DNA from 3 places in the Streptomyces sp. NPDC060209 genome. Region 1 is predicted to be linked to each of the others. Evidence: riboswitches for the same ligand, from Rfam matches in the RefSeq annotation. Region 1 holds a riboswitch; each other region holds the start of a gene.
What was found. Region 1 has a riboswitch for cobalamin ahead of ACFWFI_RS26555 (ABC transporter substrate-binding protein). Riboswitches for the same ligand answer to the same signal wherever they lie in the genome.

Region 1 (9,608 bases):
TCTCCGCCACGGACCGGCCGTCGTTCAGGGCGGTGAGGACGACGTCGGCTCCGCGTACCGCTTCCTCGGCCGTGTCCGTCACCGTGGCGCCGTGGGTCGCCAGCGGCTCGGCCCTGGACCGCGTGCGGTTCCAGACCCGGACGGGCAGCCGGTCCCTGAGCAGGCTGCGGGCCATCCCGGATCCCATGATGCCGGTGCCGAGGACCGCGACGATCGGTGCGCCCGGGGCGGATGCGGTGGTCATGGGGAGGTTCCCTTCGTCGGTGCGGCGTGGTCCGGGGACCGGTGGGTCTCAAGACTGCCGCAGCGCGCTCTCCAGTACGGCTCGGTGCACGGCTCTGGCGAGTCGCGCGCCCCAGCGCGAACGTGGTCCGGCGAACGGTTCGCCCGGCTGCCCTCCCGGGTCGGGCGCGGCGACGCACACCGCGTCCGTCGGCGTCCCGGAGCAGTCGAGTCCGGCGTCGACGAGAGCCTGGACCTTCGCCTCGGTGGCGGTGGCCACCGCGTTGACCAGGGCGGCGTCGGAGAGCGCAACGGGGACGGTGACGACGATGTTGACGGTGCCGGGCGGCAGCGGGCCGTCGGAGCCTTCGGCCGGGGCGGCGGCCCATCCCCGCACACCGAGGCCACCGGTGACGGTCGCGGTCACGCCGCCGTCCTCGGCGACGGTGTACGCGGTGACATCCGCGGCGGTCATCAGCCCGGCGCCCGGGCCGTCGAGCGCCTCGGCCGCCGCGATCTCCGCCAGGTGCCGGTCGGGGTCGAGCCGGGGATAGCCGCCGGGCACCTGGGCGTTCAGGATCCAGGCGCGCGGACCGATCCCGCCGCCGAGCACGGCGCTGCTGCACACCCGCCAGCCGGGTCCCAGCCGCCAGACCAGATGGTGCAGTCCGAGGCCGTCCTCCTGCCGGGCCAGCAGCTCGCCGCCCTGCCGGGGCACGCTGATGCCTACGGATCCGATGGCGCACCCCCCTGTCAGGCCTGCCGACGATCGGCGGCGGCGCGTCGATCATACGGTCGTGCCAGGGCCGCATCTCCGGCGCACCCGGGAGAGTGCTCACTCGAATGGCGTAACGCGTGTGGCGGACCGAGACACGCGTGAAACGGCGCCACCGCCCCTCCCCGGTGTCCTGCGCCGCTCGCCGCCCAGGCCGGGAAGTTGCAGCGTCCAACCGGGTGAGGCGCGATGGAATCCGGACGCGCCTTCCCTGCTGGACCCAACCGCAGGACGCGCCCGGGCGAGGAGGAATCGGCCATGGGAGCCGCTGACGGTTTCACGGATTCCGGAGAACTCGACGGTCTGACCGTCTACGACAGCGACGGCGAGAAGGTCGGCACAGTGGGGCGGGTGTACGTCGACGACGACACCGGCAAGCCCGACTGGATCACGGTCAAGACCGGCATGTTCGGCATGAAGGAGAGCTTCGTACCGCTTGCCGGAGCCCGCCGTGTGAGTTCCGACCTGCACATCTCGCATCCGAAGGACCGCGTCAAGGACGCCCCCAGGGTGGACGCGGACGCGCATCTCTCCGTATCGGAGGAGGAGGAGCTCTACCGGCACTACGGGCTGACCAGGAAGGGCACCGGTCACGCCGGAGCGGGCGGCGACGCGCGCACGACGTCCGGGACCGGAACGGCTGCCATGGGTGCCGCGGGTGCGGCCGGAGCAGCCGGTGCGGCCGGCAAGGCCAAGACCACCGGCACCCCGGCCGGCATGGGCACCACCGGTGCCGGCATGGGCAGGCATCGCGACACGGAGGCTTCCTCCACGTCCCGCCCGATGGCGGGAGCCGGAGCCGAGCGGGCCGCCGCGGGTGCCGGCGGCCGGGAGGAGATGGTCCGGTCCGAGGAGCAGCTCCAGGTCGGAACGGAGGAGTACGAGAGCGGGAAGGCGCGCCTGCACAAGTACGTCGTGACGGAGAACGTCACACGGACGGTGCCGGTGTCCCACGAGGAGGTACGCGTGGTGCGCGAGCCTCTGCAGCCGGGCGAGAAGGCGACAGGCGCGAAGGGCATGAACGACCTCGGCGAACAGGACGTCGAAGTCACCCTGCACGCCGAACGCGCCACCGTCCGCAAGGAGGCGGTCCCGGTGGAGCGGGTCCACCTCGAAACCAGCAAGGTCACCGAACAGAAGGAAGTCTCCGCCGAGCTCCGCAAGGAGAAGATCGACTACGCGGACGGCAAGGACACGGGCAGCGACAAGGACATGGGCGGCGAGTACGGCCAGGGACGGCGTCGCTGACCCCCTCACACAGCGGCGAAAGGCCGCGCGACAGTAGCGAGGGGCGGACCCGGGCGGTTCACGGGCCCGCCCTCTCGTCGCACTTCCGCCGTAGGCGGACGGCTTCTCCCGGCAGGAAGCGCACCGAGGGGCGCCCGTCCGGCCCTTCCGGCGTCACCACCGCGCGTACACGGTAGACATCCGCGATGAGTTCCTCGGTGATCACCTCCGAGGGCGTTCCGCCGGCCACTACCCGGCCTTCCTTCATGACCGTCACCCGGTCGCAGAACATCGCGGCCAGATTGAGGTCGTGCAGCGCGACAACCGCGGTCACGGGCAGCGCGGCGACCAGGGACAGCAGCTCCAGCTGGTGCTGGATGTCCAGGTGGTTGGTGGGTTCGTCCAGCAGGAGCTCACGCGGCTCCTGGGCGAGGGCGCGGGCTATCTGGACCCGCTGGCGTTCACCACCGGACAGGGTGTGCCAGGACTGGGCGGCGCGGTCGGCGAGACCGGTGCGCGCCAGAGCCTCGCGCACGGCGTCCTCGTCCCCGGGGCCGGGCGCGGACCAGGCGCGCCGGTGCGGGATGCGGCCGAGCCGTACGACGTCCAGGACGCTCAGGTCGACCTGGGTGACCGCGTGCTGGTCGACGACGGCCACGCGACGGGCCACTCCTCGCCGGCCGGTTTCGGCGAGCGTGCGGCCGTCGAGGGTCACGACGCCCGCTCCGGGGGCGAGCACACCGGCCATCACCCGCAGCAGCGTGGTCTTGCCGGAGCCGTTCGGTCCCAGGAGGCCGACCGTGGCGCCGGGCGGCGGCGCGATGCTCACCCCGTCCAGGACCACTCTCCCGCCTGCCTCCCTGCTGACCCGCGCCGCCCGCAGGCCGTCGCCGGGTGTGCCTGTCCCCTGCTGCTCCCGGGTCATGCGCTCCTCCGGGTGCGGTAGAGGACCAGGACGAACGCGGGCACCCCGATGAGGGAGGTGACCACCCCGACCGGGACCTCCTGCGGATCGAGGACGGTCCTGGCCAGGGTGTCGACCCAGACCAGGAACACGGCTCCGGCGAGCGCGGTCACCGGCAGCAGCCTCCGGTGCCCCGACCCGGTCAGCGCCCGGGCGGCGTGCGGCAGGACGAGGCCGACGAACCCGATGGCGCCCGCCGAGCTGACGAGGGCCGCGGTCAGCAGTGCGGTCGTGCAGAGCAGCACGATCCGGGTGCGTGCCACGTGCACCCCGAGGGCGGCGGCGGCGTCCTGGCCGAAGGCGAAGGCATCGAGGGTACGGGCATGGCCGAGGCAGATCAGCAGGGTCACGGCCAGCACGGCGGAGCACATCCACACATCGGTCCAGCCGACCCCGCTCAGCGAGCCGAGCAGCCAGAAGAGCACGCCCCGGGTCTGCTCGGCGTCGGCGGCGGTCATCACGACGAAGGAGGTGAGCGCGGAGAAGAGCTGCATGGCCGCGACCCCGGAGAGCACGACCCGGTCGGTGGATCCGCCGAGTGTGTGGCTGAGCAGCAGGACGAGTACGAACGAGCACAGGGCCCCGACGAAGGCACCGCCCGAGACCGGCACCGCTCCCCCGCCGACGCCCAGGACGACGACCACGACCGCCCCGGTGGACGCCCCCGAGGACACTCCGAGGACGAAGGGGTCGGCGAGCGGGTTGCGCAGCAGCGACTGCATCACGGTGCCGCACACCGCGAGCCCGGCCCCGCACACCGCGGCGAGCAGGGTGCGGGGCATGCGCAGATTCCAGATGATGCCGTCCCGGATCGGGGTCAGCCGCCCGTCGCCGAGGCCGAGGTGCGAGGCCACGGCGGACCAGACGTCCGGGACGGAGATCCGGGCGGGTCCGATCGTGACGGCGACCGCGACGGACAGGAGCAGCAGGGCGACCCCGGCGCTCCACAGGAGGCCGTCGCGCAGGATCCGGGCTCCGGCGGCAGTCCGGGCGGGGGGCGGCGGCTCCGCGCGTACGTCCGGAGCGTGTTCGGTCCTCGTCACCCCGCGAGTCCGAACGAACGCAGCCCCGCCGCGACGCGCTCCACGCCCTCCACGGTCCGGATGGTCGGATTCATGGCCTGGCCGCTGAGCAGGACGTACCGCTTGTGCCGGACGGCGTCCATGTTCTTCGTGGCGGGGTTGGACTCCAGGAACGCGATCTTCTTCTCGGCGCTCTCGGCCGTCTGCGACTTGCGCGTCAGGTCGCCGACGACCAGCACGTCGGGGTTGCGGTCGGCGACGGTCTCCCAGTTGATCTGGGGCCATTCCTCGTGCGTGTCGTCGAAGACGTTCTTCGCGCCGAGCTCCTCGGTGATGATGCCGGGGGCGCCGCAGCAGCCCGCCAGATAGGGGGCCTCGGCATTGGCGAACCAGTAGAGCAGGGTGGCGTCGGACGCGTCGATGTCCGCGGTCGCCTTGTCGATGCGGCCCTGGAGACTCGTGACCAGTTCCTCGCCCCGCTCCGGGACGCCGAACACCTTGGCGAGGTCGCGCACTTCGCCGTAGACGCCGTCCATGGTCAGGGGCTCGGTGCGGGAGCCGTCACTGCTGCCGGTGTTGTCCTTGCCCGCGCAGTCGGTGGGTGAGAGGTACGTCGGTACGCCCAGCTCCTCGAACTGGTCGCGGGACGCCACACCGCCCTTGCCGAGGGTGGATTCGAACGAGGCACTGACGAAGTCCGGTTCCTCGGCGAGGACCTTCTCGGATGAGGGCTGGTTCTCGGCGATGCGGGGCACCCTGGCTTCGTCCTTCTCCAGGCCCTTCATCACCGGGTCCGTCCAGGTCGCGGTGCCGGCGAGCCGGTCGGCGAGGCCCAGGGAGAGCAGGATCTCCGTCGATCCCTGGTTGAGGGAGACGGCGTGACGCGGTGCCGCGTCGACGGTCACCGTGCGGCCGCAGTTCTTCAGGGTCACGGGGAAGCCGTCGGCCGCGCCGTCCGGTGCGGCGCCGTCGGACGTATCATCCCCTCCGCCGCAGGCGGTCAGGAGGACAAGTCCCGCGATGAGCAGGGCGGTTCGGCGTACGGTGCTGGCTATGGGCGGCACGGAGTCCCTCGGCGTCTCTGGGCTCATGCGCGAAGCCCGGTACGGTGTTCCGCCCCCGGTGCGGAAGCGGGTGCCAGCAGGTCTTCGGACTCGGATTCGTCCGGACGGAGCGCCTTCCCGGTGCACCCGAGGGTGTCCCAGTGGCCGTGGCCCCGCCCGTCCCCCTCACCGCTGCGCGTCAGCTCCGGATTCGCACCGGATTCCCTGACTCCACGTGGAGTGTGACTGGCGTCTGCAAGTTATCACGCGGCGTGTCGGCGGCCTCGGGGGCCGTCGCCGGTACGGCGGGCGGGCGTCTTCCCCCCGTACCGGCCGGCTGTCGGGCGGGTCAGCGCTTGGGGTGAACCGATTCGCCGCGGTCCGTCCGCGGCTTCCCGGCCCTGCGGGCGAGCACGGACGTCGTGCCCCAGTAGGCCAGCAGGACGGCGCGCAGACCCAGGATCTCCAGGCGCTCGCCCAGCCGCTCGCACACCGCCCGCTCCCTGCGTGCGGCGCTCATCGGGCGTCTGCCGGGACGGTGTTCCAGGGGGCCTCGGGATCGTCGTACGCGTCCGCGTAACCGGGGCCGGCGATCGGCCAGTCGGCGAGCAGCGCCTCGGGCAGGGCGAAGGAGTCGGCCAGTTCCGGGGCGTGCCCGGCGACGGCCGCGATCAGCTCCTCGGTGGTCTGCGCCAGGGCCTCGACCTGATCACCGCTCAGGAGACCGGCGGCCAGCAGATCACCGCTGTTGCGGGCCAGCCACTCGACGGCGAACAGCCGCTCAAGCTCTCCCAGCCGGTCCCTGGCGGCCCCTTCGGGCAGCGCCGCGCGGGCCTCGGCGTAGGCCTCGGCGGCCTGCCTGTACGCATAGGCCTCGACCCCGCGCAGGGCGGGACCCGAGGCCGCGTTCCATCGTCCGAGGTTGTCGGCGTCGGGCTCGCGCAGCGCGCGCTCCCTGGCCCGGGCGAACCAGATGTCCTGGAGCGAGGCGAGGAGTGCGCCGAGGAAGTCCGGGTCGGCCAGGTCGCCGGCGCACGGGGCCCGGACGTCCTCACGGCCGGGCTCGGCGGCGAAGAGCATGTCGGCAGCCGCCTTGGCGTACAGGGCGATGTTGTCGCCCTCCGCCGTGATGGCTCCCTCCACGCCCGTGACGAGTTCGGTCATGCCGTTGTTCTCCAGCAGTGCCTGCGCGCCACAGCGTTCACGGCTCTCGACGATGACGTCACGGGCCCGCCAGGTGATCCATGCCTTGGCGACATCGACGAGCGTCCCCGCGTCCGTCCGGCCCTCCTCGTCCGTACAGGCCTCCCACCGATCCTGTGCCCTGCGGTACAGCAGGCTCATGGCGAAGACGGTGGCCATGGCCGAGGCGAGCGGCCCGTGGTGGGTCCGGTGGGCGTTGACGGGCACCGGCGGCGTGCCCCGGGTCCCGGAGATCATGCGGTGGCCGCCGTAGCGCACGGCGACCGCCAGGGTCGCGCGGGCCGAGCCGGCCGCGCAGGCGCTCATGGAGATCCGGCCGGGCATGACCCGCCCGATGGAGGTCAGGAAGCGCCGCCGCCTGTCGCCCGGTCCGGTTCTGAACTCCTCCGGGGCGTCGCCCTCCTCACCGGATCCCAGCAGAGCGTCCCTCGGGACGAAGAGCCGGTCGAACGAGGTCAGGCAGTGGTCCACCGGACTGCCCATCCGTGCGGGAAGCCGCCGCACCCGGATGCCTGGCAGCGCCTGCACCTCGTCGGTGAGCGGCACCAGGAAGAGGCGTACGCCGTGGTCCGACCCTTCGGCCACCAGACGCGCCGCGACCAGTCCGGACTTCGCTCCGCCCGCCGGACTCGTGTTGGGCATGAACTTCTGCGCGCCGGCGTTCGGGGTGTCCAGGACGAAGCCGTCGCGTTCACGGTCGTACGTCGCGGTGGTCTCCATGGCCGCCGCGTTGTTGCCGTGCGCCACCTCCGTGCAGAGGAAGGTGCCGATGCGCCGCATCGTCAGATAGTCCGACAGGTCGCGGCGGCCCACGCAGTCGTGGTCGAGGAGGCTGCCGAGGAAGAGGTTGTAGTGGATGCCCGCCACGGTGGTCAGTGCGGGGTCCACCGGCCCGAGCCAGGCGTGCAGGGCGGCCAGCGCTCGTGGGTCGGCGGCGAGTCGGGCTCCGCTGTCGAGCGCTCGGTTGAGGATCCGCAACCGGTCGTAAGCGAGCTCCAGTCGCTCGTCGGGCGTTCCACCAGCGGGGCGGCGGAACGGTTCTGTACTGATCAGCCGCTGCCAGAAGCCGTGTTCGCGGCGGAATTCCGGACCGAGGAGGACGCCGGTCAGCAGTTCGGTCGTGGACGGTGGGACGGTGTCGGTAAGGGTCACGGTCATAACGAAATCAACGACCGGGGTACGGACGAGGACACCCTGGGCGCCCCTACCGCTCCGGGACGGGCAGAGCGGCCAGGGCAGCCTCCAGCTCCCCCTCGTCGGGAGGCAGGGCCCCGGCCCGCGCGACTGTCACGGCGGCAGATGCCACGGCGTGGCGCAGCACGTCGCCCAGGACGGCGGTGTCCAGGGAGCGCAGCCGTGCGCGGCCCTGCGCTCCGAGCAGTCCGTACGAGGCCAGGGCGTGCAGGGTGCCGGACATGAAGGCGTCGCCCGCCCCCACCGTGTCCGCGACCTGGACGGGCGGCGCGCCGATGCTCACCGCCGAGCCCGGCAGGAACGCCGTTGCCCCTCCGGCGCCCCGGGTGACCAGAACGACCGCCGGCCCGGAGCGCAGCCACCGCCCGGCGGCCTCCTCAGGGGTCTCGTCCGGGTAGAGCCATCGCAGGTCCTCGTCGCTGGCCTTGACGACGTCGCTCAGCCCGACGAAGCGCTCCGCCCGCAGCACGGCACGGGCGCGGTCCCCCATCAGCTCGGGCCGCACGTTGGGGTCGTAGCTGACGGTCGCCGCGGCCCGGTGTGAGCGGACGAGGTCCAGGACGGTGCCGGCGCCGGGCTCCAGGGCGGTGGCGATGGACCCGGTGTGGACGTGCCGGGGCGGCTCGACGGGCTCCTCCACCGGGCCCAGCGTCCAGGTGATCTCGAAGCCGTACGTGGCCCGGCCCGCGTCGTCGAGGTCGACCGTGGCGGCCGGGGTGGGGTCACCGCTCCCGTCCGTCAGGACCCGCACGCCGGCCGAAGCCAGGTGGTCCTCGATCAGCCGCCCGTTGGAGTCCCGGCCCAGCTGGGTGAGCAAGGTGGTGCTCCGGCCCAGTCTCGCCAGCCCGTACGCGACGTTCGCGGGGCTGCCGCCGGGATGGATCCGGTCCGGCGCGCCCGGCAGCCGGACGATGTCTGCGACGCATTCACCGATGACCAGGAGGGCTGGGCTGTCGGGCATGGGGCGGCTCTCCTGGAGGAATCGGGCGGCAGTGCCCGTGTGCAGCACGGCTGTCACGGGACACACTGCCGACGATTCTGCCCCGTGTGCGGGGAGCCGCGGAGACCCGGGGCTCAGGGGGCGTCCTTGCCCCCTTCGTCCCCGTACCGCCGCTCGAACTTGGCGACCTGGCCCTCGGTGTCGACCACCCTCGCCTTGCCGGTGAAGAACGGGTGGCTCTCGGCGGAGATCTCCACATCGATGACCGGGTAGCTGTTGCCGTCGTCCCAGTCGATCGTCTGCTCGCTGGACGCGGTGGACCGCGTCAGGAAGGCGTATCCGGCGGAGCGGTCGCGGAAGACCACGGGACGGTACGACGGGTGCTTGTCCTGTTGCATCTCTGCTCCTGGAGGTACGGGGATCTCGCGTCCCGGCTTCGGGCCAGCCTCGCCAAGGGCGGGGCCCCGCGCGATCCGGGGGCGTCCGTACGGAGCAGAGAGGGTGCTCAGTCGCCCGCCGCCCCCTCCAACGCGTCCGCCACGAGGGCGAGGAAGCGCGCGTGGGCCTGCGGACTGCACAGGGGTTCCGGATTCCACGGCACGGTCCGCGCGCGTCGCCCGGCGGGCTCCCAGGCAGGGGCGGCGACCTCGTCGAGCGGGATCGCGTTGGACCGGATGTCCGTCAGGACGATGCCGGGCTCCAGGGCCGCCGCGGCCGCCCAGTCGACGGTGGCCCAGTTGACGCCGGCGCCGTCGGGCGGGGACACGAGGCCGACCCCCAGCTCGGCCAGGACCCGCAGTTCGGGCCACATCTGGGGGCGGGCGGCATACGCCTGCTCCTGGCTCGCGGGGGAGAGTGCCACCACCCTGGCGCCGCCGGGAGTGGCGCGGGCGGCCTCGCGGAGCCGCTCACGGGCGGCGCGCAGGTCGTCGGCGGCATCCGGGACCGGGGCGCCGCCGAGCGAGCGCGCGAGCTCGGCGAACCGCTCGGCGACCCGGTCGAGGGTGCGCGCCTGGCC
Region 2 (9,608 bases), on a different contig from region 1:
CGGGCGGTGTCGCCGTGCAGCTCGATGAGTCCGGCCAGCCTGGCCCGGTCCCAGCCGGCCCTGACCTGGGCCGGGGACAGTTCGAGCGCGGCGGCGGCCCGCTCCAGGGCCTGGGCGGCGAGCGGGGCGGTGCCCGTGCTCGTCCCGTCCGCGGCCCAGTGGGCGATCCGTACGGCGTCGGCCAGTACGGCCCTGGCCTGGCGTGCCAGTTCGGCCGGGGGCGGTGTGCCCTCGGGTGGGCGGGGGGCCGGCCTGGTGCGCCGGGTCGTCACGGCCTTACGGGCGGTCGCCTGGGGTCGCGGGCGGACAAGTCGCAGCCTGGAGTCGCGCGGGGTACGGGACGTCACGAGGAGCAGTCTTGCCTCTGACGGGCCGAAAGCCCAAACGGAAGCCGTGTCACCGGGGTTCGGAGGGCTGCCGGAGCGGGGCACCAACCGGGCGCTTCCGGCCCATCAGCTCACATCAGGGGCGTGAGGAAGCGGCGGAGCGCCTCCTCGTATCCCGCCGGGTCGGCATTCCACATCGCCGCATGCGGAGCCTGCGGTACGGAGTGCAGGGTCACCAGGTCAGGTCGGCGGGCGACGAGTTCCCGGGACTGCTGCCAGGAGGCCAGGGTGTCGTCGGGGCCGTGGAAGACGAGCGCGGGGACGTGCAGGGCCGTCGGCACCGAGGTGTCCAGGAGCCGGGCTCCGTGCAGTCCGGTCTGGCCCTGGGCGGCCCGGACGGCGAGGGGCAGCAGCGCGGAGGGGACGCCCCGGGCCGAGGCGAGAGCACGCAGGGTCGCCTTCCAGTCCAGGACCGGGGAGTCGAGGACGAGGCCGCGGATGCGATCGCGGAGGGCGGAGTTGACGGCCGCGTGCAGGGCCATCGAGGCCCCGGACGACCAGCCGTGGAGGATGACGTTCTCGGCCCCGTAGCGCACGGCGTAGCGGATGGCCGCGTCGAGGTCGCGCCACTCGGACTCGCCGAGGTGGGCGAGCCCGTCCGGGGAGCGCGGGGCGCCCGGGTCGCCGCGGTAGGCCAGGTCGAGCACGGGAAGCTGCTGGTCGTGGAGGAACCCCATCACGTTCATGGGGTGATCCCTGGTGGTGCCGAGACCGTGCACGGTGATCACCCAGGTGTCGCGTGCTCCGGGCACGAACCAGGCGGGCAGGGCACCGAGTTCTCCGGGGACCTCCACCTCCTTGTACGCGAGTCCGAGGGCGGCGAGCGGGTCGCCGCGGTGGAGCTCCGGGGTGAGGCGCACCCTGGCACCCGGTTTCAGGCTGCCGAGGGTCACGCGTTCCAGCCGGCGTACGACGGTGTCGGCGGAGGCCGCGGCGTTACCGGGCAGCTGTTCGATCACCGGGCCGGCCACCGCGTGGACGCCGCGGCCGGCCAGTCCGTACGTACCGGGGCGCAGCGCGGAGAACGAGCGGGTCAGGGTGATCTGCCCTGCCGCGGTGGCGTGCACGGTGAGACGCCGGTCGGCCGGGAAGGGACGTGGCGAGGGCGCCCCGAGGGCGGCGTCGCTGGCGTAGCGTCCGGCGGCGACCGCTGCCGCGCCGGCGCCGAGGATCGAGGTGGCGGCCACTGCTGCCGCTGTTGCCGGGCGCACGGCTCCAGTGTCCTGGGCCAGGGCGCCGACTGCCAGTGGGCGTCGGCCGTACGGTGCGGCGCCGGGCTCAGCCGGGCTGGCCGTACCCCTCCAGGGCGTCCTGCACGTCGCGCAGCTGGGCCGGGGTGAGGAGGGTCGGCCGGTGGCCGGGCACGGAGCTCGCGGTGAGCCAGAGCCTGCACATCCATTCGAGCTGGGCGGTGCGGTCGTAGGCCTGGTCGAGGGAGTTCCCGTAGGTGACGGTGCCGTGGTTCTGCAGCAGGCAGCCGGTGCGGTCGCGCAGGGCGGCCAGCATGTTGTCGGCGAGCTCCTGGGTCCCGTAGCGCGCGTAGGCGGCGGTGCGGACGGGGCCGCCGAGCACGGCGGCGGCGTAGTGGACGAGGGGCACCTCGGCGACGAGGGTGGAGACGGCCGTCGCGTGCACGGCGTGGGTGTGGACGACGGCCGCGGCGTCGGTGCCGCGGTAGACGGCCAGGTGGAGCGGGAGCTCGCTGGTCGGGACCAGGTCGCCCAGGACCTGTCGCCCTTCGAGGTCGACGCCGACCGCGTCCCTTGGCCCGAGCCGGTCGTAGGGCACCCCGCTGGGGGTGACCAGGACGACTCCGCCGACCCGGGCCGACACATTGCCCGAGGTGCCGACGACCAGCCCGTCCGCCGCCGTCCGCCGTGCCGTCGCGACGACGCCGTCCCACGCCTGTCGGATCGCGTCCTTGTCCATGTCACTCATGCGGGGATCCTAGAGTCACGTGACCGATGTCTCCCCAACGGGGCATATCGGTCGTGACCGGGACCACCCGCGCGGGGCGGCGGCCGGGCGCCGCACCGGCGGCGGCGGTCCGCCCCACTCCTCGCGCACACAAGCGGAACCCGCGTACGCGATTGGGGTCACCATGCCGCCCTGCCCAGTTCATCTTCCGTTCACCCTGGTTGCTTACGTTCCACGTGCCAATGACGTCGAACGATTGCCTGGGTAAATGGAACACATCACGCTGCTGCTCGCGATCGTGATCGTGACAGCTCTCGTGTTCGATTTCACGAACGGTTTCCACGACACCGCCAACGCGATGGCAACCACCATCTCGACCGGCGCTCTCAAGCCCAAGACAGCGGTGGCCATGTCCGCCGTTCTCAACCTCGTCGGCGCGTTCCTGTCGGTGGAGGTCGCCAAGACGATCTCCGGCGGGATCATCAATGAGAACGGCCTCAGAACCGAGGTCATTTTCGCCGCGCTCGTCGGCGCCATCCTGTGGAATCTGCTGACCTGGCTGGTCGGCCTGCCCTCCAGTTCCTCCCACGCACTCTTCGGCGGCCTCATCGGCGCCGCGGTGATGTCGGCCGGCTGGTCCTCGATAAACGGCGGCACCGTGGTCACGAAGGTCCTGCTGCCCGCGATCGCCGCGCCCGTGGTGGCCGGTATCGCCGCGCTGCTGGCCACGAAGCTGACGTACCGCCTCAACCGGAAGATCACCGACGAGGCCCAGCTCAAGTCGACCGCCAAGGGCTACCGCGCCGGCCAGATCGCCTCGGCCGGTCTCGTCTCGCTCGCCCACGGCACCAACGACGCGCAGAAGACCATGGGCATCATCACCCTGGCCCTGGTCACCGGCGGCGTCCTCTCCCCCGGCTCCAACCCGCCGGTCTGGGTCATCGCCTCCGCCGGTATCGCCATCGCGATGGGCACCTACCTCGGCGGCTGGCGCATCATCCGCACCATGGGCAGCGGCCTCACCGATCTGCGTCCGCCGCAGGGCTTCGCGGCCCAGACGAGCGCGGCCACGGTCATCCTGGCCTCCTCGCACCTCGGCTTCTCCCTCTCGACCACCCAGTCCTGCTCCGGTGCCGTGATGGGCGCGGGCCTCGGACGCAAGGGGGGCGTGGTCCGCTGGTCCACCGCCACCCGGATGTTCGTCGCCTGGGGTCTGACGCTGCCCGCCGCCGGTCTGATGGGCGCAGGCGCCGAGTTCCTGACCAAGCAGGGCCCCTGGGGCGTCGCGGTGGTCGCAGTACTCCTCGTCGCGGGCTCCGGCGCCATCTGGCTGCTGTCGCGCCGCAAGCCTGTCGACCACACGAATGTCAACGCGACCGCGGACGAGCCCGCGGGCGTCGTCACGACCGCCATCGCGGCCGTCAGCCCGCCGCCCGCGGGCATGAGTGTGCCGGACCTCAAGACCACCATCCACGCCCCGGCCACGACGGCCGAGACCCCGGCCGACCGACCGGCCACGGTGTAAGGACAGATCCGCATGAACATCGACTGGGCAGCTCTCGCTTCCGTCTTCGGCGTCAGCCTCGTGATCACCGTCGCACTGGTCGGCCTCTTCACCCTCGGCATCACCGGCCTCGCCAAGCAGACATCGACGGCGCAGGGCGGCGGTGCCGGTGCCCTGGCGCGCACCGGCGCGTACGCCTGCTTCGCGCTGTGCGCGGCGGCGGTCGCGTACGGGATCTATCTGATCGTCGCCTGACCCGCCGGGCGGACACGCATCGGGCCGGACACACCGCGTGTGTGTCCGGCCCGATGTGCGTCTCAGCACACTGAAGCCTCGCAGGTCAACGGCAGGTTGACGGGCCTTCACGGGGCGTGGTGGACTGCCGGAGCCATTTACGGCGACAGGAGAGGAAGCCGGTGCGAATCCGGCGCGGTCCCGCCACTGTCACCGGGGAGCAGCCTCCACACGGAAGTCACGGTCCGCCACCGCGGACTGGAAGGCCGGAGGAACTGCGGATCCGGAAGCCAGGAGACTCTCGTCGCCGGTCACGTCGAACCAGGGCGCGGACCCTGAGTGAGGACATACGCCATGTCTGGCTGCCCTGCGTCGGTCGCTGCACCACCTGTCGACAAGGTCCTTCGAGGCGCGACGGCCGGCTGAGCGGTGCGAGCGGACCGCATCTTCGCGTACGGCGCCGCCGCCGGTCTGATCGGCGACCTGCTGCTCGGTGATCCCCGGCGGGGTCACCCCGTCGCCGTCTTCGGGCGCGCCGCGGCGGGCGCCGAGAGCCGGCTGTGGCGTGATCACCGCGGCTGGGGCGCCCTGCACACGCTCGTCTGCGCCGGGGGTGCCACGGGCGCCGCCGCACTGGCCGCCCGTGCCGTACGGAACCGTCCCGCCGCGGCCGTGGCACTGACCGCCGCCGCCACCTGGTCCGTCGTCGGGGGCACGTCGCTGGGCCGTGAGGCCCGCGCCATCGGCGGGGCCCTGGCCGCGGGGGACATCGAGCTGGCCCGGGAGCGGCTGCCACATCTGTGCGGCCGCGACCCACAGGCCCTGGACGCGCCCGGGATCGCCCGCGCGGTGGTGGAGTCCGTCGCCGAGAACACCTCCGACGCCGTCGTGGGGGCCCTGGTGTGGGGCGCGCTCGGCGGAGTGCCCGGGCTGATCGGCTTCCGGGCCGTCAACACGCTCGACGCCATGGTCGGGCACAAGTCGCCCCGCCACCGGCGCTACGGCTGGGCGTCGGCCCGGCTCGACGACGTCGCCGGCTGGCCCGGGGCACGGCTCACCGCTGTGCTCGCCGTCGCGGCCGGGGGACGCCCACGCGCGGCCGTCCGGGCCTGGCGGGCCGACGCCGGGCGGCATCCCAGCCCCAACGCGGGCCCGGTGGAGGCCTCGTTCGCGGGAGCGCTCGGCGTGCGGCTCGGCGGCACCCTCGCGTACGGCGGGCGGGTCGAGCACCGGCCGGTGCTCAACGGCGGGGCCGGCCGGGACGTGCGGGTCACGGACATCGAACGCGCGGTGCGGCTGTCGCGCCGGGTGAGTGTGCTGGCCCTCGCCGTGTGTGCGGCGGGGCGGCTGGCCATGGGACGGAGAGCCACATGAGCGGCGGACTGCTGGTCGCTGGAACCACTTCGGACGCGGGCAAGAGCGTCGTCACGGCCGGGATCTGCCGGTGGCTGGTGCGCCGGGGGGTGAAGGTCGCTCCGTTCAAGGCGCAGAACATGTCGCTGAACTCGTTCGTCACCCGGGAGGGCGCGGAGATCGGCCGGGCCCAGGCGATGCAGGCGCAGGCCGCCCGGGTGGAGCCGTCGGCGCTGATGAACCCGGTGCTGCTCAAGCCCGGCGGCGACCGCTCCAGCCAGGTCGTCCTGATGGGGAAGCCGGTCGGCGAGATGAGTGCGCGCGGCTACCACGGGGGGCGGCAGGAGGCGCTGCTGGGGACGGTCGTGGACTGTCTGGAGCAGTTGCGGGGCACCTATGACGCAGTGATCTGCGAGGGGGCGGGCAGCCCGGCCGAGATCAATCTGCGGCGCACGGACATCGTGAACATGGGCATCGCGCGGGCCGCGCGCTTTCCCGTGCTGGTGGTCGGCGACATCGACCGGGGCGGCGTGTTCGCCTCGTTCTTCGGCACGACGGCGCTGCTGAGCCCCGAGGACCAGTCGCTGATCGCCGGATACCTCGTGAACAAGTTCCGTGGTGACGTGTCGCTGCTGGAGCCCGGTCTCGACATGCTGCTCGGGCTCACTGGGCGGCGGACGTACGGGGTGCTGCCGTACGCCCATGGGCTGGGCATCGACGAGGAGGACGGGCTGCGGGTCTCGATGCGCGGCACCGTACGGGAGTCGGTCGTGGCGCCGCCGCACGGCGAGGACGTGCTGCGGGTCGCGGTGTGCGCCGTACCGCTGATGTCGAACTTCACCGATGTGGACGCTCTGGCGGCCGAGCCGGGTGTCGTGGTGCGGTTCGTGGACCGGGCGGAGGAGCTCGCCGACGCGGATCTGGTGATCGTGCCGGGGACGCGTGGCACCGTGAAGGCCCTGGCCTGGCTGCGCGAGCGGGGGCTGGCCGACGCTCTGCTGCGGCGGGCCGCCGAGGGGCGGCCGGTGCTGGGGATCTGCGGCGGGTTCCAGGTGCTCGGTGAGCGCATCGAGGACGACGTGGAGTCGCGGGCCGGCCTGGTCGAGGGGCTCGGACTGCTGCCGGTGCGGGTCCGCTTCGGCCGGGAGAAGGTCCTGGGCCGGCCCGCCGGGGCGGCGCTCGGGGAGCCGGTGGAGGGGTACGAGATCCACCACGGGGTCGCCGAGGTGAGCGGGGGCGAACCGTTCCTGGACGGGTGCCGGGTGGGCTCGGTCTGGGGGACGCACTGGCACGGCTCGCTGGAGAGCGACGCCTTCCGGCGGGCGTTCCTGGGTGAGGTCGCGCGGGCCGCGGGGCGGCGGTTCACGGTGGCGCCGGACACGAGCTTCGGGGCGTTGCGGGAGGAACAGCTGGACCGGCTGGGGGACCTGATCGAGGAACACGCGGATACGGACGCCCTGTGGCGGCTCATCGAGACCGGCGCGCCGGAGGGGCTGCCGTTCCTCGCGCCGGGAGCGCCGCCCGCTCCTGTGCCGGGCTCCGCTGCCCGTACGCCCGAGGGGCGCGAGGAAGGTCCTCGACCGCCGGACGGGCCGGCTGCGGCCGGACTTGATCGTGCAGATGTCATCGCTACAGAGGAGGCTTCGTGAGTACGCCGTATCCCTTCACCGCCATCGTCGGGCAGGACGATCTGCGGCTCGGGCTCCTGCTCAACGCCGTCAGTCCCGCCGTCGGCGGCGTTCTTGTCCGGGGCGAGAAGGGCACCGCCAAGTCCACCGCCGTACGGGCGCTCGCCGCGCTCATGCCTGAGGTCGCGGTCGTGGCGGGGTGCCGCTTCTCGTGCGACCCGGGAGCGCCCGATCCGGCGTGTCCCGACGGGCCCCACGAGGCGGGGACGGGCGTGTCGCGTCCGGCGCGGACCGTGGAGCTTCCGGTCGGCGCGTCGGAGGACCGGCTGGTCGGGGCGCTCGACATCGAACGGGCCCTCTCCGAAGGCGTGAAGGCCTTCGAGCCGGGGCTCCTCGCCGACGCCCATCGCGGGATCCTGTACGTCGACGAGGTCAATCTGCTCCATGACCACCTGGTGGACCTGCTGCTCGACGCGGCGGCCATGGGCGCCTCGTACGTCGAGCGCGAAGGTGTCTCGGTCCGTCACGCGGCACGTTTCCTGCTGGTCGGGACGATGAACCCGGAGGAGGGCGAGCTCCGGCCGCAGCTGCTGGACCGCTTCGGGCTGACCGTCGAGGTGGCCGCCTCGCGTGAGACGGACCTGCGCGTCGAGGTCGTGCGGCGGAGGCTCGCCTACGACGACGATCCGGCTATGTTCGCCGCGCGGTGGGCCGGCGAGGAGGCCGCGTTGCGTGAGCGCATCGTCGCCGCGCGCGCCCTGCTCCCCCGTGTGGTGCTCGGCGACGGCGTGTTGCGGCAGATCGCGGCGACATGCGCGGCGTTCGAGGTCGACGGGATGCGTGCCGACATCGTCATGGCCCGTACCGCGACGGCGCTGGCCGCGTGGGCGGGACGCGAGGAGGTCGTCGCGGACGACGTGCGGCAGGCCGCGCTCCTGGCACTCCCCCACCGGCGCCGGCGCAATCCGTTCGACGCGCCGGGACTGGACGAGGACAAGCTGGACGAGGCCCTCGACGAGGCGGCTGACGAGCAGGGCGGGGGCGACGACGATCCTGACCCCGACGGGCCCGGCGGCGGGGTGCCTCCGCAGGGCGGCGGCCCCGACGACGGCGGTACGGACGCTGGTGGTCACGACGACGCCGGTGACGACGCGCCGGGCCGGGAGGAGACCGGGAGCGGCGGCGCCCCCACCCCGGGCGGCGGCGCCGGAGAGCAGCAGCCCGTACGGGCCGGCGAACCGTTCCGTACGAAGATGCTCAGCGTGCCCGGTCTGGGCGAGGGCGCGGCCGGGCGTCGGTCCCGGGCGCGTACCGAACACGGCCGGACCACCGGATCGCGGCGGCCCGAGGGGGCGCTGACGAAGCTGCACCTGGCGGCGACCGTGCAGGCGGCGGCGCCGCACCAGCGTGCGCGCGGGCGGTCGGGGCGGGGTCTCGTCGTACGGCGTGACGATCTGCGGCAGGCGACGCGGGAGGGGCGCGAGGGCAATCTCGTGCTGTTCGTCGTCGACGCCTCCGGGTCCATGGCGGCCCGGCAGCGGATGAGCGCCGTGAAGGGGGCGGTGATGTCACTGCTGCTGGACGCGTACCAGCGCAGGGACAAGGTCGGTCTGGTCACCTTCCGGGGCAAGGACGCCGAGGTGGCGCTGCCGCCGACCTCGTCGGTCGACGCGGCGGCCGCACGGCTTGAGTCGCTGCCGACGGGCGGGCGCACCCCGCTGGCCGCCGGACTGCTCAAGGCGCACGACGTGCTGCGGGTGGAGCGGCTGCGTGATCCGTCGCGGCGGCCGCTGCTCGTCGTGGTGACGGACGGCCGGGCGACCGGCGGCGTCGATCCGCTGGCGCTGGCGGCGCGGGCCGGGCGGCTGCACGCCTCCGAGGGCACCGCGTCGGTCGTCGTGGACTGCGAGTCGGGGTTCGTACGCCTCGGTCTCGCCGCACAGCTCGCCCGGGATCTGGGAGGCAGCGCGGTCTCGCTCGACGAGCTGCGCGCCGACTCGATCGCCGGGCTGGTCAAGGACATCACTGCTGCCGGGAGGGCCGCGTAATGCCACAGGGACAGCCTGTATCGGTACCGGACGACGGGCTGACGACACGTCAGCGACGTAACCGTCCACTGCTGTTCGTCCATACGGGCATCGGCAAGGGCAAGTCGACGGCGGCCTTCGGGCTCGCCCTGCGGGCCTGGAACCAGGGCTGGCCGATCGGAGTGTTCCAGTTCGTGAAGTCTGCGAAGTGGAAGGTCGGCGAGGAGAACGCGCTGAAGGTGCTCGGGGCGAGCGGCGAGGGCGGCAGTGTCGACTGGCACAAGATGGGCGAGGGCTGGTCGTGGGTCCAGAGGGACAATCAGCTGGACAACGAGGAGAAGGCCCGCGAGGGGTGGGAGCAGGTCAAGCGTGACCTGGCCGCGGAGACCTACAAGCTGTACGTGCTCGACGAGTTCGCCTATCCGATGCACTGGGGCTGGATCGACACCGACGAGGTCGTCGAGGTGATGCGTGACCGTCCGGGCACGCAGCACGTGGTGATCACGGGGCGGAACGCACCGCAGAAGCTGATCGAGGCCGCCGACCTGGTGACCGACAT
Region 3 (9,608 bases), on a different contig from region 1:
CAGGGGGATGAGAGCCAGCGCGGACGGAAGCAGCGCCGCGAACAGGAGCAGCCAGACACCGTGCAGCACCCGGGAGGCCCGGGTCCGCGCGCCCGCCTGTACGTTGGCCGAGCTGCGCACGATGACCGCGGTCATCGGCAGCGCGCCGAGGAGGCCGCACACGGTGTTGCCCGTCCCCTGGGCCATCAGCTCCTTGTCGTACTGGGTACGCGGTCCGTCGTGCAGCCGGTCCACCGCGGCGGCGCTGAACAGACTTTCAGCGGATGCGATCAGGGTGAAGGCCGCCACGGTTCCGAGCAGGCCCAGGCTCGCGAGCCCGCCGAACTCGGAGAGGGCCGGGGTCTGGACGGCGTCGAGCAGTCCCTGAACCTGGACCGTCTCGACCGGCAGGCCGAACACCAGCGTGGCGAGGGTGGCCAGCACGACCGCGGCCAGTGCGCCCGGGACGGCCCGTACCCGCTTCGGCATCCTGCTCCACCCCACCACCAGAGCGATGGTTCCGGCGCCGAGCGCGAGCGAGGCGAGAGCGGCCGTACTGGACACGGCGTCGGCCACCAGCCCCGGGATGCCGGCCATCTTGCCCGTACCGGAGAGCGGTGCCTCGACGCCGGCGGCCGCGTAGAGCTGCCCCGCGATGAGGACGAGGCCGATGCCCGCGAGCATTCCCTCGACGACCGAGACGGAGATGGCCCGGAACCAGCGGCCCAGCCGCAGTGCGCCCATGGCCAGTTGAAGCAGCCCCGCCGTCAGCACGATCACGCCGAGCGCGGGCAGTCCGAAGGACTGGACGGCCTCGAAGACGAGCACGGTGAGACCGGCGGCCGGCCCCGACACCTGGAGACTGCTGCCGCGCATGAAGCCGGTGACGAGGCCGCCCACGATGCCGGTGATCAGACCCAGCTCGGCAGGGACCCCCGAGGCGACGGCGACGCCCACGCACAGGGGCAGAGCGACGAGGAAGACGACGAGTGACGCGGCGAAGTCCTGCCGCAGGTGAGGGAACTTGGTGACGCGGTCCATGGCGGCCCTCATCCCGTGCGGAAGGGGGCCGAGCGCACGTCGCCGGGCGGGGGTGCCCAGACGGCGCTGTCGCTGATGTGCGGTGCTTCTACCGCGTGGTCCGCGTGGTGATCGACGTGGGATTGCATGCCAGTGGTTCCTCCTGGCGCGCCCGAGTGCGGCGCGTCGGTATGCGTACGAGAACTGGGGCTTGGAGGGCAGGTCGGCATGACCCCCCGTCGATGAGTCCCGCAGGAGTGCGGGCAGGGGGGCAGCACGCCCAATGCCTCGGGTCAGCTCAGCAGCGGAACACCTGGAGCACGGGGGAGGAGTGTGCGGTCGAGGATCTGGAGGTGTGGTGCGCGTTGCCCATCGCAGCGACGGCCGCGGGGCCGAGCATGCCGCCGACGTCGCTCGTCACCGCGGAACGTGGCGGTGCCTCAGGAGCGGGAACGGTCGCGGAGCGATGCCGGTCGCGATGGCGAAGAAGGCCGTTCGGGTCACCCCCGCGATCGGGTGTGCCGCACGTGCCGTAGGCGACGTGCGCCTCTCCGGCGGTCGCATTCGGAAGGCTGTCCGCCCGAATTCCCGGGGCGGACGCGTGTGCATCCGTCGACGGCGTGCCGGAGTGCGGGGCCAATAGGAAGCCCATCAGGAACGCGAGCACGAACCGGACTGCCGCCACGCGCACGCTTCACCTCCTCATGGACTTCACTCTTCCTTAGGGACGCTAACAGGCCGGAGGGATTATGGAGTTAACCCTTTGTGAAGAGTCCGAAAGTCGATGCCCAACGAGCTGAATCATTCGCCGAACCTCTGTGGCCTGGGGATGTGCCTCACGTTCGGTTCTCACTATTTGAGATCATCCGCGACTGCGTGGCTCATGCATATGCCGTTCGGGAGTCGCGCGTCATATTCGCACAGTGGTTCGCCTGTGCGTGTGTGTTAACCCGCGGGAAAGACGGCTGACGTTTAGTTGATAGGTCGTCGGATCAGTACACGCTTCGTGAGCTCGGCGCCGTGCTCACGCGCGGACTTTGTCGCCTGAGGTGGACACGGCGACTTTCGCGGAGTCGTACGGACGGCCCCCGTCCGCAGCGGCCCCGCCGGCGTACGGAGTCGCTCGTCCTCATATATCCGTCCGTCACCCGGACCCTCGGAATCGCCCCGCCGGCACCCTCGCCCGCTCGGCCCCGGGGCCGGGATGCCGTCGATCGCGCTCCGGGCACCCCGGCGAGGCCGGGGCCGGCCGGCCCCGGCCTCAGGGGCGTCAGCCGTCGGTCGATGCCCGTCCGGCGCACGCCTGCGGGGCGAAGCCCGCCGCGAGCTGCTCGGGGGTACGCGGGCCGGGTTCCGCTTCGCCCAACAGGCCATGTGTGCGCAACAGCTGAGTGGTCGCGATGCCCCACGGCAGCCGAAGCCCCGCCTCCCGCAGGAGATCGGTACGGGCCAGCATCGCGGGCGCGGGCCCGGCGCGGACACCGGCCGGGGTGAGGAGTGCGGCGTCGTCGGCCCAGCGCAGGGCGAGATCGACGTCGTGGGTCGCCATCATGACGGTGGTGCCGCCGTCCCGGAGAACGCCGAGTGTGTCCAGCAGTCGTTCCTGGCCGTCCGGATCGAGCCCGGCGGTCGGCTCGTCGAGGATCAGCACACGGGGCCGCATCGCGACCGCGCCCGCGATGGCGGTCCGTTTGCGCTGTCCGTAGGAGAGGAGATGGGTGGGCCGGTCCGCCAGCGCGGTGATGTCGAGGGCGGTGAGCGCCTCGTCCACCCGGGCGCGTACCTCGGCGTCGGGCAGGCCGAGATTCAGTGGTCCGAACGACACGTCCTGGGAGACGGACGCGGCGAACAGCTGGTCGTCCGGGTCCTGCACCACCAGTTGGACGCTGGTACGCAGCCTGGTGAGCCCCTTTCGGTCGTACGTGACGGGACGGCCCTCGACCGTCAACTGGCCGTCCCGTGGGCGCAGTCCGCCGCTGAGGAGCCGCATCAGCGTGGTTTTCCCACTGCCGTTCCGGCCGAGGAGGGCGAGCGCACGCCCTTCGTGAGCCTCGAAGTCGAGGCCACTGAGCACTGCAGGGCCTTCCTCGTACGCGAAGGACGCGCCCCGCAGGGCGAGCAGCACGGATTCGCTCATGACAGCGGCCTTTCCAGGACGAAGGTCAGGGCGGTGAGGGCCGCGAGCAGCGCGACGCTCACGGCCACGAACCGGACGGAGACACGAGCCTCGGGTACCAGGACGCGCAGGGTTCCGTCGTACCCGCGCCCGGCCAGTCCCGCCTGGAGCCGTGCCGCGCGGTCGAAGGCTCTGATGAACGCGGTGGCCCCGAGGCCCGCCAGGGACCGCCAGGTGGCGGCCCGGGTCGTGTGCCCGAGCCGGGCCGCCTGGGCCTCCCGGATCCGGCGCATCGAGTCGAGGAGCAGGAAGCTCATGCGATAGGTCACCAGGGCCACGTCGACGACCGGCGCGGGCACCCCCGCCTTGACCAGACGGGGCAACAGGTCGGACATCGGGGTGGTGAAGGCGAACAGCAGCACCCCGAGTGACGCGGCCGAGGTGCGCAGCAGCAGCTCACCGGCGCGGACCGGCCCCCCGTCGGCCAGGGTGACGAGCCCTTCCGGCCCGCCGACCTGTACGAGGAGTGTGGCGGCCCCGGTGACGCAGAAACCCAGGGGCACCCGGTACGCCCGCCACAGATGGCGGGCGGTAACCCCCGCCGGCCCCAGCAGTACGGCCAGGGCGGCGACGAGGATCAGGGCCGCGCCGGGCCAGGGGGGCAGGGAGATGGCCAGCACCGTGAGTCCCAGGCCGAGCACGGCTTTGTCCACGGGATGGCGGCGGCGCCAGCGACTGCTGTGCGCCGCCGCGTCGATCGGCAGCACGTGCGCTCAGGTCCTTCGGGCCGTGGTCTCACCGGCGCCGCTTTCGGCCCCGCCGCCGCCCGCGGTCGCGCGCAGCTCGCCCTGACGACGCCCGCGCCGCAGGCCGAAGTAGTAGGCGAGGACACCCGCGCCGAGCGCGGCCTGAAGGGCGAACAGCGCCGACTCGATCTCACCGGACGGCGGTTCGTACAGCGGAGAGAACCAGGGCTCGTAATCGGGATCGATCTCGGTGATCGCCGTCTCGGCCTGGGCGTCGGCACCCGTGAACGGCTCCTTCTCGCCGTCGCCGAGGCCGAGGGCCAGGGGCAGGACGGCCAGCGCGGCCACGACGAGCAGGAGCAGGGCGTTGATCTTCGTGTTCTTGTTCATCGGGCCACCGCCTCGGTCTCGGCCGTCCTGGTCCGGGCCTGCTTGCCGGCGAGGAACACGCCGAGCCGGGTCAGATCCCCCTTGCTGGACTGCACCAGGAGTCGCATCACCAGCACGGTCAGGAGCCCCTCGCTCACCGCGAGCGGGATCTGGGTGACCGCGAAGATGGAGCCGAACTTGCCGAGCGCGCCCAGGAAACCGCTGCTCGGGTCCGGGAAGGCGAGTGCCAGCTGCACGCTGGTGACGCAGTAGGTGGACAGGTCGGCGACGAACGCGCCGAAGAACACCGCCACCATCAGCGGCACGTCGAACCGGCGCAGCAGCCTGTAGATCGCGTACCCCGCCCAGGGCCCGACGATCGCCATCGAGAAGACGTTGGCGCCGAGCGTGGTCAGGCCGCCGTGGGCGAGCAACAGGGCCTGGAACAGCAGGGTGATGGTGCCCAGCACCGCCATGATCGGCGGGCGGAACAGGATGGCGCCCAGACCCGTACCCGTGGGATGCGAGCAACTTCCCGTCACGGAGGGGATCTTCAATGCGGAAAGAACGAACGTGAAGGCCCCGGAAGCCCCCAGAAGCAGCGTGCTCTCAGGGTTCTCCCTGACTTCACGCGTGAGTGACCGGACTCCGTGGACGACGAACGGCGCGGACGCGACACCCCAGGCGATCGCGTGCGCCGGAGGCAGAAAACCCTCGGCTATGTGCATGACTGAGCAGACCCTCTCCAGCACCTCGTGGATGGTTGAAGTGCCTTGGCCGGTCTCCTGGCTTACGGGTACCACCGCCCGAACTCCGCCTTCCCGGGTCACAAGGACCCAGTGGCTGCCCGTGAGGGCCGGAGCCGGACTTCCCGATCACAGTGGCGAGGGCCGCACCGGCATCACACCGATTTCCCGTTCACCAAGGCGTGGCGACAGTAGTGGCAGGTGGGGGGCGTTGACAAGCAGGCCCCACGCGCCCGTACCCGTGGAGTGTCACGTCGACGACCCGTCCGGCCGTCACGCAGGTGTGCCCGGTACGGTGGGAGTCAGCCCCGGTGGGAGAGCGGGACGAGGAGCACCGGGCAGTGCGAGTGGTGCAGGACCGCGTGCGTCACGTGTCCCAGAGGAGCGCCGACGGGGGAGGACCGCCTGCGCGAACCGATGACCACCGCGTCGGCGTCGGAGGTGGCCGCCACCAGCACGGCGGCGGCCGATGCCGCTCGAACGATGTCGTGGGACACCGGAAGACCGGGATGGTCGGCCCGCAGTTCGGCGACGACACGTGTGGTTTCCGCCGCCTCCGCCGTCGCGAGATCGGCAGGATCGCCGAACATCGTCGCCATGCTGCCGACGTTCTCGAGGAAGATCCAGGCACTGAACACGCGCAGCGCCGCACCGCGACGCAGTGCCAGGTCGGCGGCGAGGCGTACCGCTTCCCGGTCCCGCTCGTCCCGTGCGGCGACCAGGACGACCTCCGTCGGCCGACTGTGCTCCTGCCGCGGCACCACGACGACCGGCACATGTGCCCGGGCAGCTGTCCGCAGAGCGTCGGAGCCCACCAGCAGGGCCAGGAACCCTCCGTGCCCACGGGTCCCCACGACGACCGTGCCGTCCTTGCCGGCCTCGCCGAGAAGGCAGGACGCTGTCTCGTACGGGCATGCCGTGGTTGAGACCGTGAGACCGGGAGCGGTCTCTCTCGCGATCTCCGCCGCCTCGGCCAGCACCTCGGCGGCAAGGCCCTTCGCCCGCTGCACCCCGCTGCCGGACAGATGAGCATGCCCTGATTCGGTCCTGGTGGCATGGACGATGCTCAAAGGCCGGCCCCTGGAATCCGCCTCGGAAGCCGCCCAGCGGACAGCCCGGGCCGCGTCCTTGGTGCCGTCGGTTCCGACGACCACGGGTCCGTCCAGAGTCAGAATCCGTGGATCGCTCTGCATGGTCCCTCCTCGGTCCGGGCGAGCGCGCGCTCGCCCCGCGGAGCCGATATCAGCCTTCGTCCTCCCTGAGCCCTTCCTCGACGACTCCCCTCTCCTCACGCCGGTAGGGCACGATCTGGACCGGGCAGTGGGAGTGGTGCAGCAGCGTGTGCACGACGTGGCCCAGCCCCAGGACGGAGGCACTGCGCCGCTCATGGCTCCCCATCACCAGGAGATCTGCGTGCCGGCTCGCCTCGACGAGGGCGGACGCTGTGGACCGGGCCGTGACCACCTCGGTCTGCACGGTGAGGCCGGGGCTGCTTTCGCGGACCCGGGAGGCCAGGTCGACCAGCAGCTGCTCGCCAGGAGCCCCAGGTCGCTCGGCGTCATCGCGCGGGGCCTGACGCTCGCCGAACCTGGCCAGCAGGTTCCGGACGCTCACCAACCGAAGAGGGCTGTTGCGGGCCTCGGCTTCGCGTCCGGCGCGGACCAGCCATTGCGCGTCGTGCTCGTCCCGTACGGCAGCCGTGACGGGCGTGCCGTCCTCGCGTTCGAGCTCACCACGGACGACGACGACGGGCGCGGGACTGCCGATGACGACCCCCAGACCGACCGATCCGAGCAGGAGGGGACCGAACCCACCGCTCCCTCTGCTGCCGACGACGATCGTGCCGCCAGGCCGGACCGAAGCGTGGAGGGCCGGAACCGGCTTCCTGCGGCTCAACTTGACAGTGACGTCGAGATCGGGGAATCGCTGCCGGATCTGTTCCGCCGACTTCGTCAGCAAGGCGTTGCCGGTGTCCCGTACGTGCTCGGACGTCTCGAACGAAGCGAACCGGTCCAGGCGGTCCAGGTCCGCGGCGTGCACGAGCGACAGGCCTCGGTGAAGCCGCGCCGCCTCGGCCGCACCCCAGAGCGCGGCGGCCCAGGCATGCTCCGAGCCGTCCAGACCTACGACCGTCCTCGGATCCTGCGTGACGTCGGACGGGCGAGTACGCATCGCTGCTCCTCACGCTGTTCGGTTGTCCGCCTCTCCAATGCTGTCACTGCTGGACGTGATGCGGCCAGCGCAGGTACGGCGCACCAGGGCGTTTCCGCTCTTCCATGCACCGCCCCCTGGGCATCGCGCCGGAACATCGTGATGAGGCCGGGGAAGCCTCCGATGCGAGTACCCGAGGCGGCGATACAGGAAGAACGACTGGTCAGCATGCTGCCTTCCAGTTCAAGCCCAAGGTCTCACGCTCGGGTATGTGCACAGTTCAGAGGCATGGTGAGGCTGCCCGGGCCGGCCGGCCGACTCACTCGTCACGTTCTGTTCGGCGGACTGACGGGAAGCTTCCCGGCCCCACCGGTGCCGGCGGCGTCAGCGGGTTGCTGGGCCCATGCGGAGGCGATCGCCTCCGCGTCGGAGGTGGGGGGCAAACCTGTCAGCGCCTGCAACTGGGTGGGTTGGTAGGGGGTCGGGCCGTGCCACTCCAGGAGCATCACCGTGGCGTCGTCGTTCAGGCGGTCGTAGTGGTGGGCCAGGTGGTGCCCGATCAGCCGCCGGAGGGTTTCCGGTACGGGAAGGCCGTCTGTGTGGTGGCGGATGAGGAAGTCGGTCAGGCCGGTGAGACCGAATTCCCGCCCTTCTCGGTTGCGCGCTTCGGTGATGCCGTCGGTGTAGAGCAGCAAACGGTCCCCAGGTTCCAGCTGGTCGTGGCGTACGGTGCCTGGCACGCCCAGCCCGGTTCCCATGGGGGGCGCGGGCGGGCAGAACAGGTGCACGACGGTACGGTTGCCGCGGATGACAACCGGGGGGTGGTGGCCGTAGTTCGTCCAGGTCAGCACGCCGGTGGCCAGATGAAGGTCGGCCAGGATGCTTGTGGCGTAGCGGCTGCCCGCGAATTGCCCGGTCAGGGTGTCCGCGACGCCTTCGGCTGTCTGAAGGAGGTCAGCCCCTTGGCGGCGATGATTGCGGGCGGCGCCCAACGCGAGGTTGGCGGTCAATCCGGCGGCGGTGTCGTGGCCCATGGCGTCGAAGACGGAAAGATGCACGGTCTCCCCGGCCAGCGCATAGTCGAAGGCATCGCCACTGATTTGGTAGGCCGGTTCCATGACCGCGCTGATCAGGACTCGGTCGGTGGCGAAAGTGCGCGGCGGCATCAGCTGCCATTCCATCTCGGCCGCTACGTTCATCTTCCGACGGCGGACCAACCGGGAGTACGAGTCGCTCGTCCCACGCTTGCTCTCCAGGAGGAGGGCGATCAGTCCGGCGAGCCTGTTCAGATCCTCGTCCGCCTCGATCCGTGCGCCCGGCACGCCGACCCGGAGCACACCCAGACGCTCGGCGCCGTCCAGCAGCGGGACCCACCATTGCCCCCTCGCGGAAGCCGAGGTGGGAAAGACCTGTCCCAGTTGGAAGGCCCGCCCGGCCACGGTCCCTTCGACGGACAGATCAACCGGAACGTCGGCGCCGGGGCGGCCGACGTCAAGATTGCCGACAAGCAGGTGCAGCCGCTCCTGCTGCAGATCGGCCAGATAGATCAGCACCCGGGGCCAGCCCGCCCGGGCAGCGTGCGACGCCACCGTGCCGGGCAACTGCTCCAAAGTCATCAGATGACTCGCTGCGATCAGCTCTCCCAGCACCCGTGCCCGTTCCGCTCCCGCGCTGTTCATCGACGAACACCTTTCTCGACGGCCGAGAGAACCGCGCTACCGCCGGTCGTGACCGCGCAGAATTGTTCGCGGCAGTAGCGCGAACGGGCACCTGTTCCAGAGTCGCACTACTGATGAAGTAGCACCCGCACAATGGTGTCGTGTCGACGCCGCGTAGACGGAGAAGCCGGGCCGCTCCCCATGTCGGCATCACACCGACCGGACGGCACGATCAGATGGCGTCAGTCAGGGACGGAGACCAGCACCCGGCCACGCACGCCCGCATCGACACGGTCATGGGCCTCGACGATGTCCTGGAGCGGGTAGCGGTCGGCGATGTCGACGCGGAGGGCGCCGACGGCGGCTGCGGCGGTGAGGTCGCGGGCGGCCTGGCGCTTGGCCTCGGGCGGGAAGTCGTCGCTGCCGAGCAGGCGCAGGGTGATGTTGTTGAACAGCATTGGCCAGAAGGGGAGTTCTGTGCGGTCGTCGTGGGTTCCGTAGGCGGCGATGACGGCATCGGGTGCGGTGACCGCGTTGTCGAGGTCGGCGTTGGCCGACAGGGACACTTCGATGACGCGGTGCACGCCGTCCGGAGCGTGCGCGCGGATCGCTGCCGCCGGGTCCTCCGTGTCCAGAGCTACGGCGTGGGGGACGAGGGCCGGGTCGACGCTGTTCAGGTCACCGGCGCGGCGCACGGTGCCGATGACGGTGGCTCCGCCCCAGCCGGCGAGTTGGGCGGCGAGTGAGCCCACGCCGCCGAGGACACCGTGTACGAGGACGAGCCGGCCGTCGACGGGGCCGTCCGCGAACACGGCGCGGTGGG

Region 2: another riboswitch for cobalamin. It lies ahead of ACFWFI_RS18070 (cobalamin biosynthesis protein); the one in region 1 lies ahead of ACFWFI_RS26555 (ABC transporter substrate-binding protein).
Region 3: another riboswitch for cobalamin. It lies ahead of ACFWFI_RS34535 (energy-coupling factor ABC transporter permease); the one in region 1 lies ahead of ACFWFI_RS26555 (ABC transporter substrate-binding protein).

The regions. Positions count from the first base shown of each region.
Region 1 is NZ_JBHWZS010000161.1:6,278-15,885, reverse strand. Features, by position in the region: gene ACFWFI_RS26580 (NAD(P)-dependent oxidoreductase) at 1-244, opposite strand, end outside; gene ACFWFI_RS26575 (adenosylcobinamide amidohydrolase) at 293-916, opposite strand; gene ACFWFI_RS26570 (PRC and DUF2382 domain-containing protein) at 1,256-2,245, shown strand; gene ACFWFI_RS26565 (ABC transporter ATP-binding protein) at 2,304-3,149, opposite strand; gene ACFWFI_RS26560 (FecCD family ABC transporter permease) at 3,146-4,231, opposite strand; gene ACFWFI_RS26555 (ABC transporter substrate-binding protein) at 4,228-5,301, opposite strand; cobalamin riboswitch at 5,332-5,519, opposite strand; gene ACFWFI_RS26550 (hypothetical protein) at 5,603-5,773, opposite strand; gene ACFWFI_RS26545 (acyl-CoA dehydrogenase family protein) at 5,770-7,614, opposite strand; gene ACFWFI_RS26540 (carbohydrate kinase family protein) at 7,661-8,611, opposite strand; gene ACFWFI_RS26535 (type B 50S ribosomal protein L31) at 8,725-8,988, opposite strand; gene ACFWFI_RS26530 (substrate-binding domain-containing protein) at 9,096-9,608, opposite strand, start outside.
Region 2 is NZ_JBHWZS010000083.1:17,035-26,642, forward strand. Features, by position in the region: gene ACFWFI_RS18045 (hypothetical protein) at 1-272, opposite strand, end outside; gene ACFWFI_RS18050 (alpha/beta hydrolase) at 458-1,597, opposite strand; gene ACFWFI_RS18055 (class II aldolase/adducin family protein) at 1,665-2,324, opposite strand; gene ACFWFI_RS18060 (inorganic phosphate transporter) at 2,572-3,828, shown strand; gene ACFWFI_RS18065 (hypothetical protein) at 3,841-4,062, shown strand; cobalamin riboswitch at 4,213-4,342, shown strand; gene ACFWFI_RS18070 (cobalamin biosynthesis protein) at 4,471-5,415, shown strand; gene ACFWFI_RS18075 (cobyric acid synthase) at 5,412-7,043, shown strand; gene ACFWFI_RS18080 (putative cobaltochelatase) at 7,040-9,070, shown strand; gene cobO (cob(I)yrinic acid a,c-diamide adenosyltransferase) at 9,070-9,608, shown strand, end outside.
Region 3 is NZ_JBHWZS010000280.1:1,179-10,786, reverse strand. Features, by position in the region: partial or broken gene ACFWFI_RS34555 (SulP family inorganic anion transporter) at 1-1,020, opposite strand, end outside; gene ACFWFI_RS34550 (energy-coupling factor ABC transporter ATP-binding protein) at 2,270-3,136, opposite strand; gene cbiQ (cobalt ECF transporter T component CbiQ) at 3,133-3,882, opposite strand; gene ACFWFI_RS34540 (energy-coupling factor ABC transporter substrate-binding protein) at 3,889-4,251, opposite strand; gene ACFWFI_RS34535 (energy-coupling factor ABC transporter permease) at 4,248-4,958, opposite strand; cobalamin riboswitch at 4,988-5,171, opposite strand; gene ACFWFI_RS34530 (universal stress protein) at 5,279-6,169, opposite strand; gene ACFWFI_RS34525 (universal stress protein) at 6,219-7,148, opposite strand; gene ACFWFI_RS34520 (PP2C family protein-serine/threonine phosphatase) at 7,454-8,776, opposite strand; gene ACFWFI_RS34515 (NADPH:quinone reductase) at 9,028-9,608, opposite strand, start outside.